2 linked regions of the Parashewanella spongiae genome follow. The protein of the gene in region 1 interacts with the protein of each later gene in a pairwise test. Links are inferred from orthologs where the notes say so. Each region holds a gene or a part of one and is shown on either strand. Other genes may lie near its edges. The genes, in order: E2I05_RS05445 and ycfP.

Evidence for each region.
Region 2: the proteins of E2I05_RS05445 (region 1) and ycfP interact in binary tests that used the Escherichia coli proteins (3 or more experiments, as listed by UniProt). The link is inferred for Parashewanella spongiae from one-to-one orthologs.

Annotation. Positions count from the first base shown.
Region 1 is NZ_CP037952.1:1,425,306-1,435,341, forward strand. The notes cover bases 164-2,897. They hold E2I05_RS05445 (redoxin family protein), read left to right. Parts: upstream 164-1,090; coding sequence 1,091-1,705; downstream 1,706-2,897. Other genes in these bases: E2I05_RS05440 (DUF4136 domain-containing protein), read left to right, coding at 164-601; E2I05_RS05450 (cysteine-rich CWC family protein), read left to right, coding at 1,706-1,936; E2I05_RS05455 (SRPBCC family protein), read left to right, coding at 2,000-2,536; ltaE (low-specificity L-threonine aldolase), read left to right, coding at 2,824-2,897. Outside these bases: more of E2I05_RS05440, read left to right, coding at 41-163; more of ltaE, read left to right, coding at 2,898-3,840; E2I05_RS05465 (pyridoxal-phosphate dependent enzyme), read left to right, coding at 3,959-4,717; E2I05_RS05470 (GNAT family N-acetyltransferase), read left to right, coding at 4,819-5,376; E2I05_RS05475 (NAD(P)/FAD-dependent oxidoreductase), read left to right, coding at 5,391-6,728; Na+/H+ antiporter NhaC, read right to left, coding at 6,725-8,176; E2I05_RS05485 (oxidative damage protection protein), read right to left, coding at 8,818-9,090; mutY (A/G-specific adenine glycosylase), read right to left, coding at 9,093-10,036. UniProt on the Escherichia coli protein: Thiol-specific peroxidase that catalyzes the reduction of hydrogen peroxide and organic hydroperoxides to water and alcohols, respectively. Plays a role in cell protection against oxidative stress by detoxifying peroxides.
Region 2 is NZ_CP037952.1:3,479,923-3,490,129, reverse strand. What follows is about bases 1-2,905. They hold ycfP (alpha/beta hydrolase YcfP), read left to right. Parts: upstream 1-1,137; coding sequence 1,138-1,674; downstream 1,675-2,905. Other genes in these bases: mfd (transcription-repair coupling factor), read right to left, coding at 2,801-2,905; E2I05_RS13700 (peptidoglycan binding protein CsiV), read right to left, coding at 1,658-2,800; E2I05_RS13710 (SDR family oxidoreductase), read right to left, coding at 1-663. Also shown: more of mfd, read right to left, coding at 2,906-6,277; E2I05_RS13690 (hypothetical protein), read right to left, coding at 6,374-6,967; E2I05_RS13685 (PLP-dependent cysteine synthase family protein), read right to left, coding at 7,998-9,041; E2I05_RS13670 (VC2046/SO_2500 family protein), read left to right, coding at 9,455-9,949; E2I05_RS13665 (DUF406 family protein), read left to right, coding at 10,017-10,207.

The sequences.
Region 1 (10,036 bases):
GTAAGCTGATATCAATAGTTATTTTATCTGCGGAGTTCACATGAAAAAAATACTGGCATTGCTTAGCATATTAGCTTTAGGAGCTTGTAGCTCACTAAAAGGAAACTGGGACTTTGATCCACAGGTAAACTTTTCTAACTTCAAAACTTATGCTTGGATTGTTAAAAAAACAGATGATAGTGGCTATCATCTCGATGGCTTGATGGAGCAACGAGTTCACGATGCAGTAGACGCACAGTTATCTGCTAAAGGGATCAGTAAAGTTGATGAAACATCAGCGGATATTCTAGTTAATTACCTAACGAAAACAGATAAAAAAGTCGATGTTGATACCTTTAACAGCAATTTCGGTTATAACCCCTACTATGGTCGGAACTGGTGGTGGGGTGGAAGTACTCAAACACAGACTACGGTTAGAGAATATGAAATTAACACTTTGATGGTTGATGTTGTTGATAATAAAACTAAAAAGTTAATTTGGAGAGGGTCTATAAAAGACACTCTCAAGAAAAATAAAACGCCCCAGCAGAAAACAGAATCGATTAATAAAGCTATTTCACAAGTAATGGCTAATTTCCCACCGAAGCCAAACGAAGGCTAGGGTCTGTTGATCTTTCAGGATTAAATTTTGTGCTATTTGAGCATTTATCTGTTCAAGGCGTGAGCAGTGATGCTTAGCCATCTAAGTGAGCTGGTCACAACACAGAGCAGTGAATGCTCAAAAGCATCGAAAAAAGAGAGAGCGTAAATTGGTCGCTCTTTCTAAATAAAAGGTGCTGCGTTATCGTTTTCTTATTTGGAAACGAAGTAACGACAGTTTTGTATGACGATAATAACCAAACCTCACAAACTCTGCCTTGCATAAAATAACCAATTTATCGCTGCAAAAACAATCACAAAAGATCAACAGACCCTAAGACAAATATTCATTAACTTGAATACGACTAAACGGCAGAAATGCCGTTTTTTTATACCTGAAATGTACTTGTAGGCTGCTATTGGGGGAAATTTATCTTCGTTTGACCTGAAAGTTGCGTCTTCATGTATCAGGGGTATATTATCGGTTATGTTCTCATTTTCGGTATGAGTTATGGCATCAGCTGAATCATGGAAAGTATCGCTTAAATTAATGAGCTTCGCTCTGATTATTTTTTCAAGTTCACTTCAATCTAAAGAATTTCAAAACTCAAGTATTTGGGTCAACGTTTCAGGTCAAGAACGATCACTTATTGGTGCTTTACCGAAGCTTTATGAACTTGCCCCTGCTTTTATAGCCAAAGACTTACAATCGAATTCGATAGATTTAACGGACTTTAAGGGACGAACTGTTCTTGTTAATTCTGTTCCGAGTTTAAATACTGGTGTGTGTAGGTTACAGGGAAAACAGTTTAATGATGAAATAAGTCATCTTTCAAATGATGTCACTATGCTGACAATAAGCACTGAAACATCTTTCTTACAAAGTCGTGCTTGTTATTCTGATAATGCCGATAATATTGTGATCCTGTCAGATTCTGTTTGGCACGATTTCAGTAAAAACTATGGTTTGTTAATCGAAGGGACTGATCTGCTTGCTAGAGCAATAATGGTGATTAATAAAAAAGGTCAGTTAGAGTATCGTCAAGTAATGGATGATGTGATAAAAGAGCCTGATTATGCAGATGCACTCATTGCTTTAAAACGAATCAACCGAGAAGATTTTTAAATGGAAGCGATATCTCCTAAATCAAGCATTGCATCAACTTGCCCACTTTGTCGTGAAAACAATAAATGCGCCGTTAGTCAAGGAGGGAGTTTAGATGAGTGTTGGTGCAGTAATCAAAGTATGTCTTATGGCAATTTTACCGATGAACAATCTGAGGTGGTAAAAATAAATCCTTTAAGCTGTATCTGCCAATCTTGCTCTGTCAATCTAACAGAGAAAAACGAATGTTAATTTTCGGTTAATTCCTGTAGTTTATAGTTTTGTTTCTGCAAGGCTAAATTTAGGAGTTCCCCCGTGTTGAAAAAAATTGCAATAGGTCTGCTTGTCATTATCGCAATCCCATTTATTACCGCTTTGTTTGTTCAAACCGATTATTCAGTGGTTAGAAGTGTCACCATAAATCAGCCCCTTCCTAAAGTTTTTGAATATGTAAAATTGTTAAAAAATCAAAATGAATATAGTGTCTGGGCAAAAGCGGATCCAAATACTAAACATTCTTATTTAGGTAATGATGGAGAAGTCGGTTTTATTTCAATTTGGGAAAGTGAAAATCCTGAAGTTGGTTTTGGCGAACAAGAGATAAAAAATATTATACCCAATCAACGTATTGATTTTGAGCTGCGCTTTTTCAAACCTTTTGAAGCCACAGAGCCTGCATATATGGCTATTGAGACAGTTAATAATGCTGAAACAAAAGTCAGTTGGGGCTTCAGTGGCCACATTGATTACCCGTTAAATTTGATGTTCCTTTTTGTTGATTTTGAAAAACGAATTGGTGATGACTTACAAGAAGGTTTGCAAAACTTAAAAGTTATTATGGAAAAAAATTAACCTTATTGACTGTATCTTCCATCAGCGATTTTTCAATGATGAACCGCTGATGGAATCAAAAGAGAGATATAAGGTTATTCAGTTTTACTCATTTTTAGTGCCTTTCATCACATTCATACCCAGCAACTGTCAATGGAAAAGTATCTGAACTAAAAGCAAAAGTTAGCAAAGTTGAACCAGTGCCTTTAATTATTATCTTCATTCAGCCTACTCTATTTGTTTTAGTAAGAAAACAGGTTAAGTTATAGTACAAACTCTAATTTACCTAGCCAAAATGACTTATAAAGATGATTGATCTTCGTAGTGATACAGTAACTCAGCCAACACCTCAAATGAGAGCTGCAATGGCAAATGCACCAGTCGGTGATGATGTTTTTGGTGACGACCCATCAATTAATGAATTACAACAAATGTCTGCTGAGATGTTTGGTTTTGATGATGCATTGTTTACCTCATCGGGAACTCAGGCAAATTTACTTGCCTTAATGAGCCATTGTGATCGGGGTGATGAATATATTTGTGGTCAGCAAGCCCATAATTATAAATTTGAAGGTGGTGGAGCAGCCGTTCTTGGCAGTATTCAGCCACAACCCTTGACTAATAATACCGACGGTACAATTAATCTTTCTGACGTTAAAACTGCCATTAAACCGGATGACTTTCATTTTGCTCGAACTCGCTTGCTGAGTTTAGAAAATACTATTGGTGGTAAGGTGCTTCCACAAAGTTATTTGGCTGAAGCGCAAGCTTTTACATTTAATCATGGGTTAAAGATCCATTTAGATGGTGCGCGAGTTGCCAATGCTGCCGTTGCTCAAAACCTCAAAATATCTGACATTACGGCACATTTTGACTCGGTTTCAATTTGTTTATCGAAAGGGCTTTGTGCTCCAGTGGGGTCTTTGCTATTGGGTGACGAAGTGTTTATTGCTAAAGCTAAACGCTGGCGCAAAATGCTCGGTGGAGGTATGCGCCAAGCCGGAATTTTAGCTGCGGCGGCAAAACTTGCGATTACAGAGCAAGTTGATCGCCTTGCGGAAGATCATGACAACGCTCAACATTTGGCTCATCAGTTACAAAGTATTGATGAACTCAAAACAGACATTAATCAAGTGCAGACAAATATGGTTTTCTCTGATTTTAGAACTCGTACTGACATCAATTTGTTAGCATCAGAGTTGAAACAACAAGGCGTGTTGGTTTATCCCTCTCAGCAGCTGCGCTTTGTCACCCATAAAGATGTGAGCAAACAAGATATTGATAAAGCAGTGTTAGCAATTAAAAGTAAACTTACTAGAAGCTGACAACAAGTAAGATAGATGTGTTAGTCAATCTTAAACAGAGCTATGGTTGGCAATAAATACATATACTGAAATAAGTTATATGAAAATAGAATTATCACCTCCAGTGGTTATAACTCATATGCATATAGCAAATAAATGTTTGCACGTTATCCGGGATGATTTACTTCCTGGAGGCACTAAACAACGTGCAGCAGCACAAATGCTTCAAAATCTTGCTGAAGATGGTTTTACTGAGTTTGTGTATGCTTCTCCATTCTCAGGTTTTGCACAAATAGCGCTAGCATCAACTTGTAAGCTTCTGAACTTGAAATGTACCTTGTTTTGCGAACAAAACAGGAGCTTACTTACAAAAAATCAAACACTGCATGAGTTCTCTGAAATAGCAAAACAGTCAGCGGATAGTGTGTATATTGAGTCAAGTTTACAGTCAGCGGAGAAAGCCGCAAAAGCCTATTGCGAATTAAAATGTGGAAGTTACTTAATACCCCTCGGCTTTCAATGTAATGAATTTACTATAGAACTAGCCAAAATCCTTTCTGTTGAGTGGAGTCATATTTGTAAGAAGCTTGGACGACAGCCAAGCGTGCTATGGCTCCCAGTTGGCAGTGGAACATTAGCGAGAACATTCCGAAAAATACTCCCTCAATCAGTGCTATTAAAGTGTGTAAATGTGAATGTACTTACGTTGGACGATCCAAGGATTTTGGATCTTGCATCTCAATCTGGTATTGAATTATATCATTTGAAGCAACCATTTATTGAACCCGTAGTTGATTCTCCCCCCATTCCTTCAAACCGCTATTATGATGCCAAACTATGGAAACTGATTGAGAAACATATTTCTAATGATGATGTATGGTGGAATGTCGCTCGTTGATGAAGGATCTTTTGAACAGAATTTTATTTTGTATTTTCGATGCTTGCATTGAATTGCAGTCAGGCTAATATGAATTCAATTTACATTATCTTGGTATAATTATGAATATTCGACCTATGCATGAAGAGGATTTTGAGCAAGTTATCGAGCTTGGTAATTTAGTGCATGGTGCAGGGTATCTGGATTTCCAATCGCTGAGTGATATCTATTTTAAGGGTATTAAAAATGATATTAATGCTAATTTTGTTGCATTAGACGAACAAAGGTTGCTTGGCTTTCGGCTGACTTATGCTGCAGATAAGTGGTCTATAGATAAATGGTGCAGTATAGCCCAATGGGGTATTAAACCTGAACTGGTTTGTTACTTTAAATGTAACACTGTAGCTGAAAATGCTAGAGGTAAAGGGCTTGGGGGGTTGTTGCTATCCAAATCAATCGAAGCCGCTCGTCAGCAAGGTGCGAAAGCAGGGTTAGCGCATTTATGGAAACAAAGCCCGCAAAATTCAGCAGTTCGGTATTTCACTAAAGCAGGTGGCAAGCTAATTAAAGAGCATCAAGAGCGTTGGAGTTGGGAGAATATGAGTCGTCACTATAATTGTATTTTGTGTGCAGGGGATTGCCGTTGTACGGCTTGTGAAATGCTTTTGAATTTTGAATAAAAGATCACATCAACATGTATGATCCATTAATCGATGCTTCTCCAAACCGTTTATCATTACCTAATAGTTATTGGGCAAGTCAAATATCATTGGGGAAACTTAGCCCGTCGCTTCTAGGAAACCACTCAGCAGATGTTGCCATTATAGGTGGCGGCTATACAGGCTTATTGACCGCTTATTACCTTGCAACAGAGCATCAAATAGATTGTCATGTGCTTGAAGCTAATCAAGTAGGCTTTGGTGCTAGTGCTCGCAATGCCGGTTTTGTTTTAAAAGGTTCTGGCCGACTTGGTTATGCGCAAATGGCTAAGAAATGGGATCTTGATACAGCGAAAGGGATTTACCATGAGTTTTCAGATGCCGTAGCAAGAGTCGATGATTTAATTGTGAGTAATCAGATCGATTGCGATAAACAAGAATATGGTTATTTGAAAGTCGCTCATAACGCCAAGGCAATGCAACACCTACAAAATGCAGCCGATTTTATTAAGAATAATTTTGGAGGTAGCGATAATAGCGTTGAATTTATTAACCGAGATAAATTTTGCAAGCAGTACATGGATCATCATCAAGCCTATGGAGCCCTGAGGTTAAGTGATGGGTTTGGTGTTCAGCCATTAAAACTATTATTAGGCTATAAGGACTTAGTAACAAAAAGTTCAGTGACAGTATCTGAGCAGTCTTGTGTGCAAGAGTGGGTTGAAGAATCGGGTAAACATCGTTTGATCACTGATAATGGTGAGTTAACTGCTCAAAAAGTCATTTGTGCAGGTAACGCGTACACACCTAAATATTTTAATCAAAGAATCGATAATAAGTACCTCCCCATTTTGAGTAATATCATCGTGACAGAGCCTCTTAGCGAACAACAGCGTCTTGAAGCAGGGATACATACACATCAAGTGACGATGGACACAAGAATTCTTAAATACTATTACCGATTGTTGCCAGACAATCGTCTGTTATTTGGTGGTCGAGGTGCTGTTTGGGGAAAGGGGGCGAATAACCCTATTTATAGTCAGCGGTTAAAGCAGGCGCTTGATAGATGCTTTCCTTCACTTGCTAAAGTCAAAGTCGAGTATAACTGGACAGGTTGGATTGCGGCGGCATTTGATGACATGCCTCATGTATATGAAAAAAAAGGTGTGGGATACAGTTTAGGGTACTGCGGGGCAGGTTTGTCATTCAGTGCTCAAGCGGCCTATCAATTGGCACAATCAATAGCGGGTGAAACCGTACCTGAGCTACCCTTATACAAAAGCCCATTACCACCAATGCCATTTTCTAAAATGAAGCGTTGGGGACAATGGGCTTATTACCATTACGGTTATCTAAAAGACCGATTTTCTTAAGCGGCAGTTTCTTCACCGAGTGGTTCTAGTTTAAATTTGAAATAAGCGTAAGAGCCACTGACTAACGGGCAAATTAAATTAAAGAAAGCAAAAGGTAAGTAAGCAATAGTAGCTACACCTAGTGTACTGGCCATAAACGCACCGCAAGTATTCCAAGGGACTAATGGGCTTGTGATAGTGGCAGAGTCTTCAAGAGAGCGGCTTAAATTAACAGAAGCTAAATCATACTTACCATATTCAAGCTTCAACATTCTGCCCGGCAATAAAATAGCGATGTATTGATCACCACAAACAACGTTTGCGCCAATACCGCAGCCCAAAGTGGCAATAATCAAACTTGAACTGCTTCGAACCATTTTCAGCACACCTAGTAATAGGCGAGACAATAAACCTGTTACTTCCATAACTCCGCCAAATGCCATCGCACAGAGAATCAACCATACTGTAGTCACCATGCTGCTCATGCCGCCTCTGCTTAACAAATTATCTAATACGGCATCGCCTGTATTTGCCGTATAGCCATCAAACATTGCAATCCATACACCTTTCAGTAATGCAACCATAGGCATTAAAGACTTATCTTCAACAGATTGAATGATTGGATCATACTGGAATGCTACAGCCATAGCCGCTCCAGCTAATGTACCTAAAATGACCGTAGGAAAGGCTGGCATTTTTTTGTAAGCTAACCCAAGGACAACAAGCAATGGAAGTAATAAAACAGGGCTAGGGTCAAAGTGTTGCTCCAGTAAATTGAGGCTTGAAGTTAAGTCGGTATTCAGCTCTGTAGTATCAGTATTTAAACCTAAAAAGAAAAATACAATCAGAGCAAGTATTATGCTTGGCACAGTGGTCCATGCCATATATTTAATGTGGTCAAATATATCAGCGCCAGCTACAGCTGGCGCTAAATTAGTTGTGTCAGATAATGGCGACATTTTGTCACCAAAATAAGCACCACTGATAATTGCACCCGCCGTGATTTCAACGCTTAATCCTAAGGCTCCTGCAATTCCAACAAGTGCAATACCAAGAGTTCCCGCAACCGTCCAAGAGCTGCCAACGCTAAGCGCGACTAACGCACATAAGACACAGCATGCTGCATAAAAGTATTCAGGGTTTAACACCTGCATACCATAATAAATCATAGTTGGAACTGTACCAGCTAATATCCATGTTCCTATGAGCGAACCAACAGCAAAAAGAATTAATAATGCTGGAGTGGCGACACTAATGCCCTCGATGATACCCTTTTCCATTTCTTTCCAGCTGTAGCCATTTTTGACACCAATGACCAAAGCAACACAAGCAGCAAGAATAAGTGCTATTTGGTTTGCACCAGAGGAACTGTCGGATGAAAATAAATACACTGATGTCATCAGCATGGTGATCAGTGCGGCTACAGGTAGCAATGCATCAAGTAATGTGGCGGGTTTATGTTGAGACATAAAACTTCCTTGAGTTTATTATTATTTTTTGCGATTACCGTTTATGTTCAACATTTAGAATGTACTAGCTGGTGGGTAAAAAGTAATCTGACTGTCATTGATATGAAGTTATCGTGACATAGATCACCTTAGTTTGTCGAATTTGATGCTAACTCTATCGGGGTTATAAAATGACTTTTGTTTGTGCAGAGAAATAAATGAAGATATATAAGTATGTTATTTGAATTAGGCTCATTTTCTTAAAGGCACCTCGCGGTGTCATTATACGAAGTGCATATTATACCAATTACAGTAACTTAATGCTCAACTCAGAGTTATGTATGCGCACAAAGTACAAACAAAATTGGTGCAAACATAGTTATTACCGACATACAAAACTGTCGTTATTACATGGCTACGTTGAGATGATTTTGTGACGTATTCTTTATAAACCAAAGTGTGCGCATACAAGTTCCCGAAGGGCAAGGCTAAAGGTTTCCGTTACTGCGTTGCATGTTCTTGAATTATCCCGACAAAAGCACTAAGTGCGTTGAACGCCTGTTTTGTATGGCGGCCGTAGGGTATATAGTACTTCGAACATGCGCCTTGTAGTGAAAACCTTTAGCTCTTGCTGAGTGAGAGATTAATTACTGTAATTGGTATTACTTATCTTCAGGCACGTAGCCTTCAACTGTTACATCTTTGCCTTCAAACAAAAATTCAATCATGTTTATTTCTAGAAAGCTGCGGTCTTCAGCATTCATCATGTTGAGCTTGTTTTCGTTGATAAGCATAGTTTGCTTTTTTTGCCATAGCCCCCAAGCTTCTTTACAAATATTGTCGAAAATACGTTTTCCAATATCACCTGGGTAGAGTTGAAAATCTAAACCATCAGCTTCTTTTTTTAAATATACGCAGTTGACTGTGCGAGCCATAATTAATCCTCTTTAGTGGTCGCTTTAACTTCAGCTAAAACACGTTCTGTGGCGGCAGCGAGTCCAACTTTATCTGGTGTGATTAGGTCATACCAAAGACCAGAGTAATTGTTGGTGTAAGTGGCTTCCATCACTTGATTATTGATTGAGTTTAAGTTTATCAGAGTCGCCGACACATCTAAATGAAAGTGGCTAAAGGTATGACGAAAACTAGACAATTTTTGCTGTTTAACTTTAGTTAAGTTGTGATTTTGTATATGCGTTTGTAATTCGTCACTTGTGCTGAACTCGGGAAAACACCAAAGTCCGCCCCAAATACCTTCAGAGGGACGTTGTTTTAGTAACACTTTTTTGTGCTCTAAGAGTACTAAAAAATGTGCTTGTCGGGTGGGCTTATCAGTTTTTGGTTTTTTTCCAGGAAAGTCAGTTTGACGCCCCTGTAACTGTGCTTGGCAATCGATAGCAATAGGGCACTCTGAACATTTTGGTTTGCTTCGAGTACAAATTGCAGAGCCGATATCCATTATGGCTTGATTGTATTTCTCAATACCTTTTTGCGGAGTATAGCGTTCAGCTTGCTCCCACAGTTGATTTTCTATTGGCTTTTTACCGGGCCAGCCTTCAATGGCAGCGTGTCGAGCTAAAACCCTTTTTACATTGCCATCAAGAATAGCAAAGTACTTACCGCAAGCTAGTGATAAAACGGCGCCAGCTGTTGATCGCCCAATACCAGAAAGTGCGACTACATCGTCAAAGGTATCAGGAAACGTGCCACTATATTTATCACGTATGGTTTGTGCGGCCTTGTGTAAATTGCGAGCTCTGGCGTAATAACCTAAACCAGTCCAATGATGGAGTACCTCGTCTTGGGTTGCGTTTGCCAGTGAAACAACGTCAGGAAAGCTACTCAAGAACTTGTTAAAGTAAGGGGTTACAGTCGTCACTT
Region 2 (10,207 bases), 2.1 Mb from region 1 along the record:
ATTAATTGCAGGGGTTTTCGAGCAAAAAAACAATGTCTCTGCAATTTCTGATGGGGTTATTAAACGTTTGAATGATACTTTTTGTGTTATAGCAAAAAGAGCATTTGGGTTGTTGTTTATATGATGACGCAACATCTCAGTATCCGTAAATCCAGGGCACACACAGACAGTATGTATACCTGTACCAGATAAATCCTGACAAGTTGCTCGCATCATACCAATAACAGCGTGCTTATTGGTACTGTATGAGTATGTATTAGGTAAGGCTTTTTCACTCAAAGATGAACCGAGGTATATGATGGAAGATCCTGCTGGCATAATAGATGAAATAATTTGTGTTAGCACGGTAGGAGACACAATATTGATGGCGAGACTTTTCACTAGCTCTTGTTGAACAATATCTAAAATATTATTTTTGTTATGACTGGCTGCGCAATGGACTAATACAATTTTTTCAGCATCTTTTAACTCAGAAAGTAGCAGCTCTTTTTGTTGATGAATTGAGTCAGGAAATGATAAATCAATATAAAACTGAGTGACGCCTTCGAGCGCTAAATTATTTCTGGAAAGGTTAATAACTCGATAGCCCTTTTCTAAAAAGTACAGGCAAGTTGCTTTCCCTATCCCTCGGCTACCGCCAGTAATTAGCAATACCTTATCCATAAGTTGTACCTTGTCTTTATTTCTTTACGCTTTAAAAATAATAGGAGAGAAATAGGAATAGAGCGAATGAGTGAAGTGTTAATGTTTGATGTAACTCATACATGCAATGGTTTTATTTTGGTATTTTGCAATAATACCAATTACAGTAATTAAATGCTCAACTCAGAGCTATGTATGCGCACAAAGTACAAACGAAATTAGCGAAAACATAGTTATCTACGTTGAGATAATTTTGTGAAGTAATTTTTGCGCATACAAGCTCCCGAAGAGTAAGGCTAAAGGTTTCCATTGCTGCGTTGCACGTTCTTGAATTATCCCGACAAAAGCACGAAGTGCGTTGAACGCCAGCTTTGTATGGCGGCCGTAGGGAATATAATACTTCAAACTTGCGCCTTGTACTGAAATCCTTTAGCTCTTGCTGAGTGGGAAGTTAATTGCTGTAATTGGTATAACGTTCAACAACGAGTTTATGAAATGATTTTATATCTTCATGGTTTTGATGCAACGAGCCTAGGCAATCACGAAAAAATGCGTCAATTACAATTTATTGATGATGATGTAAGGTTGCTGAGCTACAGCACACAACATCCAAAAAATGATATGCAATATTTATTGAATGAAGTTGTCAAACAGATAAAGCTTTCTGATGATAAGTCACCATTAATTATTGGGGTAGGTCTTGGGGCTTACTGGGCTGAACGTATAGGTTTTTTAACGGGATTACGATCAGTATTAATCAACCCTAATTTGCGGCCAGAACTGACTATGAATGGTCGAATAGATAGGCCCGAAGAATATGCCGACATTGCCAATAAATGTGTGCACGAGTTTAGAAGTAAAAACAAAGCGATGTGTATTTTATCTCGCCATGATGAAGTCATGGACAATCTGCAAAGCTATGATGTGTTAAGTGATTACTACGATATTATATGGGATGAACACCAAAGCCATAAATTTTCAGCTCTTGGTGTTCATTTACCTGTGATTAAATCGTTTAAAGATCAGGGTTAGGCTGTAGAGTATGGTCATCGGTTAACTCTATAGGTTTTTCTACTGGTTGAGTCATTTTCCTAATTTGGATAAACATCCCCATTTTAGGATGATCAAAATAATGTACCTCACTACTTCGCACTCTGCGGTTTTGAATGAGCGGAATGGAGTACAAAAAGTGTTGAACGCTTGCGACATGATCTGGTGTCGCTTTAATAGCGGAAGGTGTGAAACCGTCTTCACCCATAGGAAAGCTATCAGTAGATTGTGCGTGGGACCTTATAATTCCAGGCTCACGCAATCGCAAATCAGCCTCGATATAAAGATAATGGTTTAGATAAATATTGAGTTTACCATTTAATTGCCATATCGGTGTTTTTTGAGGTTTGAGATCTAATGAATTAGGCGCATTATCATTGGCTAAAGTAACATTGTCTGTATAAGCGTTTATACCAGCATCTTGATTATCATTAACGGATGGTGAAACTGATCCAGAATCTTTAGATAGTATTTTATCTAGCTCAGTAATGGCCTCTTCAGTGACGATTGGATAGCCATCATCTTGGAATTCATTACTGAGATCTTTTCCTGCAAAAATATGTAACGCTTTGGCTTTACGCTTAGGCAGCATGGCTTGCTGCCAAGTCATGTGAAGTAAACTTTGATTGCCAGACTCTGCTTCTATCTTAGTAATTAATCCATTAAATTGACTTTGAGATAAAGTCAGTAAACTAGCAGGACTTCCTTGATAGACTAGCGGCGCGTCAATTTGGGATATTTCAAATGGGATTCGAACAGGAAGTCGCTCTTGAGTAATGGCTTCTTGTGAAACGCAGTCATCCATCATTGAGCTACTTAAATCAGCCTCTAGAGCAAAAGCATTATCTAACTCAGAGCACACCACTGCTGGATGAATTTCTTGCTCGGTACGAACGATTGGAGTGATCAAATCTACATTACCACGTAGTTTGTTTGGGAGAAATGTTTCCGGCCATTGCTCAGTGCTTGAAGTGTCACGTTTAAAAATATAAAGCTCAACTTCAAACCAGCGCTCAGGAGCTGCAGCTTGAACCTTGAAGGCTGATATTAACGCAGTAACTATCGCAATTATCAAGGAAACTGTAGTTAGACTTAATAAACGTAACACTTATGAATCTCCCGTACGGTGTTCAGCAAGTTGTTGTAATAATAGTTTTACCAACTTTAAACGATCTTCGTTACTCTCGGCTGGTAAAGTAAACTTTAACTTATTCGGTCCATCCATTCGATATATTTGTGGTTGAGATTGCAATAAACCAATAATAAACATAGGGTCGATATTATGAGTTGGTGTAAATTCAATGCCACCGCCTTTAGAATGAACATCAATTTTGCTTAAACCTAACTCACTGGCCGTGTGTTTTAATAAAGTTAGATCCATTAGATTTTTGGCGGCATCTGGAAGTAAACCAAACCTGTCAATGAGCTCCACTTTCATTTCATCAATCGACGTTTCCGAATCACAGTTAGCAATTCGCTTATAGAGTGATAAGCGAATGTTAACATCAAAAACATAATCTTCCGGCAAGAGTGCAGGTATTCTTAAATCTATTTCGCAATGCTGATTCATTAACTGATCGAGCGAAGGTTCTTTACCTTGCTTTAATGACTTAACCGCTGACTCAAGTAACTCCATATAAAGGGTGAAACCCATTTTCGAAATATGGCCGCTTTGTTCGTCACCTAAAAGCTCACCGGCACCACGAATTTCGAGATCTTGAGTCGCTAACATAAATCCTGCGCCAAGATCTTCCAGTTCAGCAATGGCTTCGAGGCGTTTTAGGGCATCTTTACTCATCCGTTTGGGATGAGGTGTAAGTAAGTACGCATAAGCTTGGTGATGGGAACGACCAACACGACCACGAAGTTGATGCAGTTGCGCTAAGCCGAAGTTATCAGCACGATCCATAATAATGGTATTTGCCGTTGGTACGTCAATGCCTGTTTCAATGATTGTGGTACAAACAAGTACATTAAATCTTTGATGATAAAAGTCTGACATGACTTTTTCTAAATCACGTTCACGCATTTGACCATGGGCCACTACTACCCGAGCATCCGGCAACAATTCGCGAATATTTTCGGCACACTTTTCAATGGTTTCAACATTGTTGTGCAGGAAATACACTTGGCCACCGCGTAAAATTTCACGTTGAAGTGCTTCTTTTACTGTGGCTTTATCATATTCTCTAACAAAGGTCTTTACCGCTAAGCGTTTGGCTGGTGGAGTGGCGATAATGGATAAATCTCGCATTCCGGACATAGCCATGTTTAATGTTCGTGGAATTGGTGTAGCAGTGAGAGTCAGAATATCTACGTGGGCTCGCAAGGCTTTAATTTTTTCTTTTTGTCTCACACCAAAGCGATGCTCTTCATCAATAACTAACAAACCTAATTGATCGAATGACATGTCCGCGTTGAGCAGCTTGTGCGTTCCAATGACAACATCGACTTTACCAGAAGCTAGGTTTTCCACTATTTGCTGCTGTTCTTTTGCGGTTTTAAACCTTGAAAGAACTTCAATTTGGAAGGGCCAATCAGCAAATCTATCTTGGAAGTTTTCATAATGTTGTTGAGCGAGTAGGGTAGTGGGAACTAAAATAACCGCTTGTTTGCCAGAGTTCACAGCAACAAAAACTGCCCGCATTGCCACTTCGGTTTTACCGAAACCAACATCGCCACAAACCAGTCTATCCATCGAAATGTTGGCGCTCATGTCAGTGACAACGGCATTAATCGCTGTTTCTTGATCAGCGGTTTCTTCAAATGGAAAACCTTGCGCGAATTGAGCATATTCTTGCTGGTTGATTTCACAAGCATGCCCGGGACGTGCTTCACGTCTTGCATACACATCCAATAATTCAGCCGCTACGTCACGGATCCGCTCGATGGCTTTTTTCTTGGCTTTAGCCCATGTTTCATTGCCTAGCTTGTTAAGAGTTGCGCCGTCATCATTCCCAACGCTGTAACGGCTAATGAGGTGTAATGCACTCACAGGGACATATAATTTATCGCCAGAAGCGTATTCAAGTTTAAGGTATTCGGCAATAAGTCCACCTGTGTCAAGGGTTTCGAGTCCTTGATATTTCCCAACCCCATGTTGAAGGTGAACGACAGGTTGACCCACTTTTAATTCAGCAAGGTTTTTGATCAGGGTGTCACTACTGACTTGTTTTTGCTTGTCTCGTCGACGTTGTTGGCTGATCCTCTGTCCAAATAACTCGGTTTCACAAATGACACTGATCATCTTTGTTTTTGTTAGCCGCAATAAACAACCATGGCTGAGAGGCGCAACAATAATACCGAGTGATGATTTATCATCAACAAAGTCATCAAAATGCTCAAAGCGGCTCGGTTTAACATTAATTTGATTGAATAAGTCTAAAAGGGCTTCTCGTCGACCTTCCGACTCAGCAATAAAGAGTGTTCTTTTTGAAGATGGTAAGTATTCAGCAAGCAACGACATTGGTTGTTTTAATTTGTGATTAGCACTGACTTCAGGTAGTTTTTCGACATCGGCTTGTACATATTTTTCGTTTTCAGTATTGGCTTCAAATTGAAAACGTGGCATTGGTTTAAATGCTGCAAATACTTGCTCTAACAGTAAGTAAAGCTCTTGTGGTTTCAGTAGTGGCCTTAAAATATCAACGTTATGATTTTCAAATCGTTGCTCAATGTCAGTAAAGTGGTGTTTTGCGGCGGCCTCAATATCGCCAACAGTCAGTAGTTGACAGTTTTCGGGCAAATAATCAAACAAGGTAGCACATTCGTCAAAAAACAAAGGTAAATAATTTTCAATACCTGAGGGTAATATCTTACGGGTTACTTGTTGGTAAACTGACTCAGCGGCTTTACTTGTAGCTTCAAACCGGTTGCGATAATTTTGCCTGAAGGTTTCTATCGCTTTGTTATCTGTAGGAAACTCTTTTGCGGGTAACATACGCACCGAGTCAATTTCTTTTTCAGAACGCTGGGTTTCCGCATCAAAATATCGAATAGATTCTACTTCGTCATCAAAAAGCTCGATACGCAAAGGCTGCTTGGAATCAGTGGGAAAGATGTCAATAATGGAGCCACGTATTGCAAATTCACCGTGTTCATACACTTGTTCGACGTGGTGATAGCCCGCATCAATAAGCTGTTGACGAACGAGTTGTAAAGAATAAGTATCGCCCTTTTTAAGCAGCAAAACATTACCAGATAAAAACGACTGTGGCGGCAAACGCACGACAAGCGTATTTATTGGAACAATAATAACGCGTTGCTGGTTATCTGATAATCGATACAAAGTCTCTAAGCGCTGAGCGATAAGATCTTGATGCGGAGAAAAATTATCATAAGGCAGGGTTTCTCTGTCAGGAAACAAGCAAACTTCAATAGTTTCATTTTGCAGTAAATAACTTAACTCAGTTTCAAGTAAAATTGCTGTCGGTGTGTCAGCAGTGATTAAAAGTGAAGTACCAGCAAATTGCTTTATTGTTTGCTTTAGCGCTATTGCCTGAGAAATACCTCCTAGAGTTGAAACATATTGAGTTTTAATCGTTTTTTTTATTTTAGGTGGAGTAAATACTGAAAACATCGCCATTGAATACTAATCGACTGATAAACCATAAAAATTGGCATCATTGTATACGCATTATCAGTGAATACCAATCCTATCAAATCATTAACTGAAAGTGATTCAGTTAGGATGCCCCCAAAAATCCCATGGAAGAATTATAAGAGAAATAACTAAGCCGCCAGCAATAAGGATAAGAGAATTAGCATTATCTTTTATGGTTTTTTGTTGGTAAAAGGCCATAAATAACACAGTCGCAAGTAAAGCGTAGGTAAGTATTAAACCACCATCTATCGGCTCAGCACCTCTCATGTAAAGCACGTCGTGTCCAAGCTTTGATAGACAAAAAAGGATGATTCGATAAAAACCTGCTGTACATAATGACAAATAAGCAACAAGCATATAATCGACGTGTTTTTTGTACTGACGTTTTGTCGCACACATAATACTTCTGATAAAAGCGAACAATACCACAGTGCCTATGAGTAAAAATAAAAACTGGTTAAAAGGTGTTTTAATGATTAATAGACAAGAAAGTATCGATAATACATAGAAGGTGGGTAATGAAACTGTGGTGATAAACCAGCCCATGATTTTGTGTACTTTTCTAATGTTTGCACTTGGTGAACTATAGAAAGTGATCATAATTTGGGTAAACATTAAGAAAATAAGACCAATGGCCGCCAGAATATGAACTGTCATCAAAGTGTTTGTCATAAACTCAAAGCCAAAGAGGCTTAATAACTCACTATTAAACGTAAACATAAAAGTGCTGTGGTCTTGTTGTTTTATATAATGTTTAACGTCAGGTAGAAACGACAGATTTGAAAGTGTAAAAAGCAAGATGAGAAAGACATAATTCTTAGGAAACAGCTTATTTTTAGTGTTTATCATGTAGTGAATTTTGATTGATAGATCATAAATTAAATATAGACAATATTTGTGAGATGATATTGTTTGCTTACATTTCTTTTCAATCTAGATCGATTTACCATCAATTAACCTAGAAACATCAGTTGACTGCGTTCTCAAGCGTAAAAAAATGGCTGATAGTAAGGCATAGCTTGCAGCAAGTAGTTATTCTACTTGCAAAAGTTACAACGCAAATAGCAGTCATTTTAGCAAGCTTGTGAGCGTAGAGCACTTCACTCATTGGGTGAAAGCCATGATAATAAAATCATCGCATTGCTCAAACAGTTACTCATATACTCAGCGTTCAACTGATGTTTTTAGGTTTAACCAAAGTTTGTTATCTTTCTTTAACTTAAATAAATCGGTTGAACGCACAATTTAACTTCAATCTATTTAAGTTAAATACAAAATTAAACAACCTGAATTCACCCATCAGGTGAGTGCTGAACATTCATATACTTGCCAAAATCACCGCTAGCTGCGTTATAAATTTTGCAAGTAGAAACGAAGTAATGACAGTTTTGTATGTCGGTAACCACTACTTACTGCTATTCATGCCTTGCTATCAGTAATTTTTCTGCGTATATGAACGCTCCCACCCAATTTATTTAGGTTTAAGGCGAAATTCTAACAGGCAAGATAAATTATTTTCAGCGAACAAGTCCATGGAATTTGTTTTTAAAAGCAAAATTTAATTCTGTGATCACAGAGCATAAGATCAGTTCCTGAAAAAACAATGATCATGGTTCAAGTGGTCAACTATTAATCATTCTGTGTAGATGCCAATGCCTCTAGGTATAACTGTAATTGGTATAACTCATCTTATACCTGCTTCTCACGTAAATTGAGATAGCCAACTTTTATGCTCGGATAAATCGCCAATATGTTCTTGTACCCATTGCGCGTTGTAGTAGGTATCGAGGTAACGATTTCCTGAGTCGCATAGCAGCGTAACAATCGAGCCTTGTTTTCCCTCTAACTGCATTTCTTTGGCGAGTTTTAGCGCCCCATATAAATTAGTTCCGGTTGATGCACCCGCTTTTCGACCTATTAAGTTTTCTAACCAATGAACAGTAGCGATAGAGGCTGAATCAGGGATTTTTTGCATATAATCGATCACGCCAGAGATAAAAGAAGGCTCAACACGCGGACGACCAATGCCCTCTATTTTGCTTCCACTATCACAAAATAACCTTTTGTCATTGCTGTGGTAATAGTCGTAAAACACTGAGTTTTCAGGGTCGACAACACATAGTTTGGTCTTTATGCATTGATACCTAATATATCGTCCAATGGTTGCAGATGTACCACCAGTGCCTGGACTCATAACTATCCAATTAGGGATGGGATGAGGTTCAAGTTGCATTTGGGTGAAAATGGATTCAGCAATATTATTGTTACCACGCCAATCTGTAGCGCGTTCAGCGTAGGTAAATTGATCCATATAGTGGCCACCTAACTCGTTAGCTAAACGCTCAGATTCAGCATAAATCTCACTGGAATGATCCACAAAATGACATTTCCCACCGTAAAACTCGATTTGTTGGATTTTCTTTTTGGCGATGCTTCTAGGCATAACAGCGATGAAAGGAAGCCCAAGTAAGCGTGAAAAATAAGCTTCAGAAACAGCCGTACTACCTGATGAGGATTCAATAATAGGTCTGCCTTCTTTAATCCAACCGTTGCAAAGGGCATAGAGAAATAACGAACGGGCTAGACGGTGTTTTAAGCTACCTGTTGGGTGAGTGCTTTCATCCTTAAGGTATATATTGATTCCATGTAACGAAGGGATGTCTAGCTTTATTAAATGAGTGTCAGCACTGCGTTGAAAGTCGGCTTCAATTTTTTGAATAGCTTGGCTGATCCAACGGTTAAGCATTTTAAATTCCATCACTGAGTTGATGGCAAATAGCATAAAGAATTGTGATAAATAAAAATAGGATTTTGATCAACGAAACGAGAAAGTGGTGGAGGGAGAAGGATTCGAACCTTCGAAGGCTGAGCCGTCAGATTTACAGTCTGATCCCTTTGGCCACTCGGGAACCCCTCCACTGAATACTTATTCATCTATCATGTGCAAAATGGTGGAGGGAGAAGGATTCGAACCTTCGAAGGCTGAGCCGTCAGATTTACAGTCTGATCCCTTTGACCACTCGGGAACCCCTCCTCAATTTGCGGGCTGAATGGTAGTCATATTTGAACATCATGTAAAGAGGGAAAGATAAATATTATTAAAGTTATTGGTAGAGTGGCCGATTTATTATCTAGTGAATGAATTTTTGATGATTTTTTATGCAGCTTGAGCGAGCGCTAATAAACGAATTAGATACAGGATTGTCGCTTAATTTAGCGACGGTATCGAATCGTCGTAGTGATTTTTCACTGCTACTGGCTCTGATGTCTCAAGATATTAGAGATATGGCGCAGTTTGAGCTTGAGCACTCACAGGCTGATGCTGAAAAGTTAAAATTACGCAAAAAATTTAAGTTGCCTGCCGAAGAAACGTTAATCGCTGATTTATCCACTCAAACTTTACCTGTTGATCACAGTGCAACTTTTCAAGCTCAAGGTGTAATTGAATTCAGATTACAGCAGAACCTTAAACCTGAAGCGATAGTATCTAGAGGGAAATATCCAGCTGATTTTACCGAGGCCATAAATAACTGTGATATTCACGTTTCTCGTAAGATCAATGGGATTGATGGAGACAAAAAATTGAAGTCAGTGCCTTTTATTACACAGTTAGAGCAACAGCGAACAATGAGTAAATTGATTGCTCAAGCGTGATCTAAGTCATCAAAGTTCGCCAATGATTTCTCTATAATTCCGAAATTCAACTTTTCGAAAAATTATAATGAAAGAAATTAAAAACTCCCAATCTATTGATGTTAATGACACTTGCAACACTTGTGGGGCTTTTGTAGATCTCGGTGCCGTTATAAATGAAAACGATACTGAGCTTTTAATCGAGCTTACTGGTGCTGACGCCAATTCTGAAGCTCAGCGATTAGCGACAATTGCGACACAGAATTTTACAAATGTTGA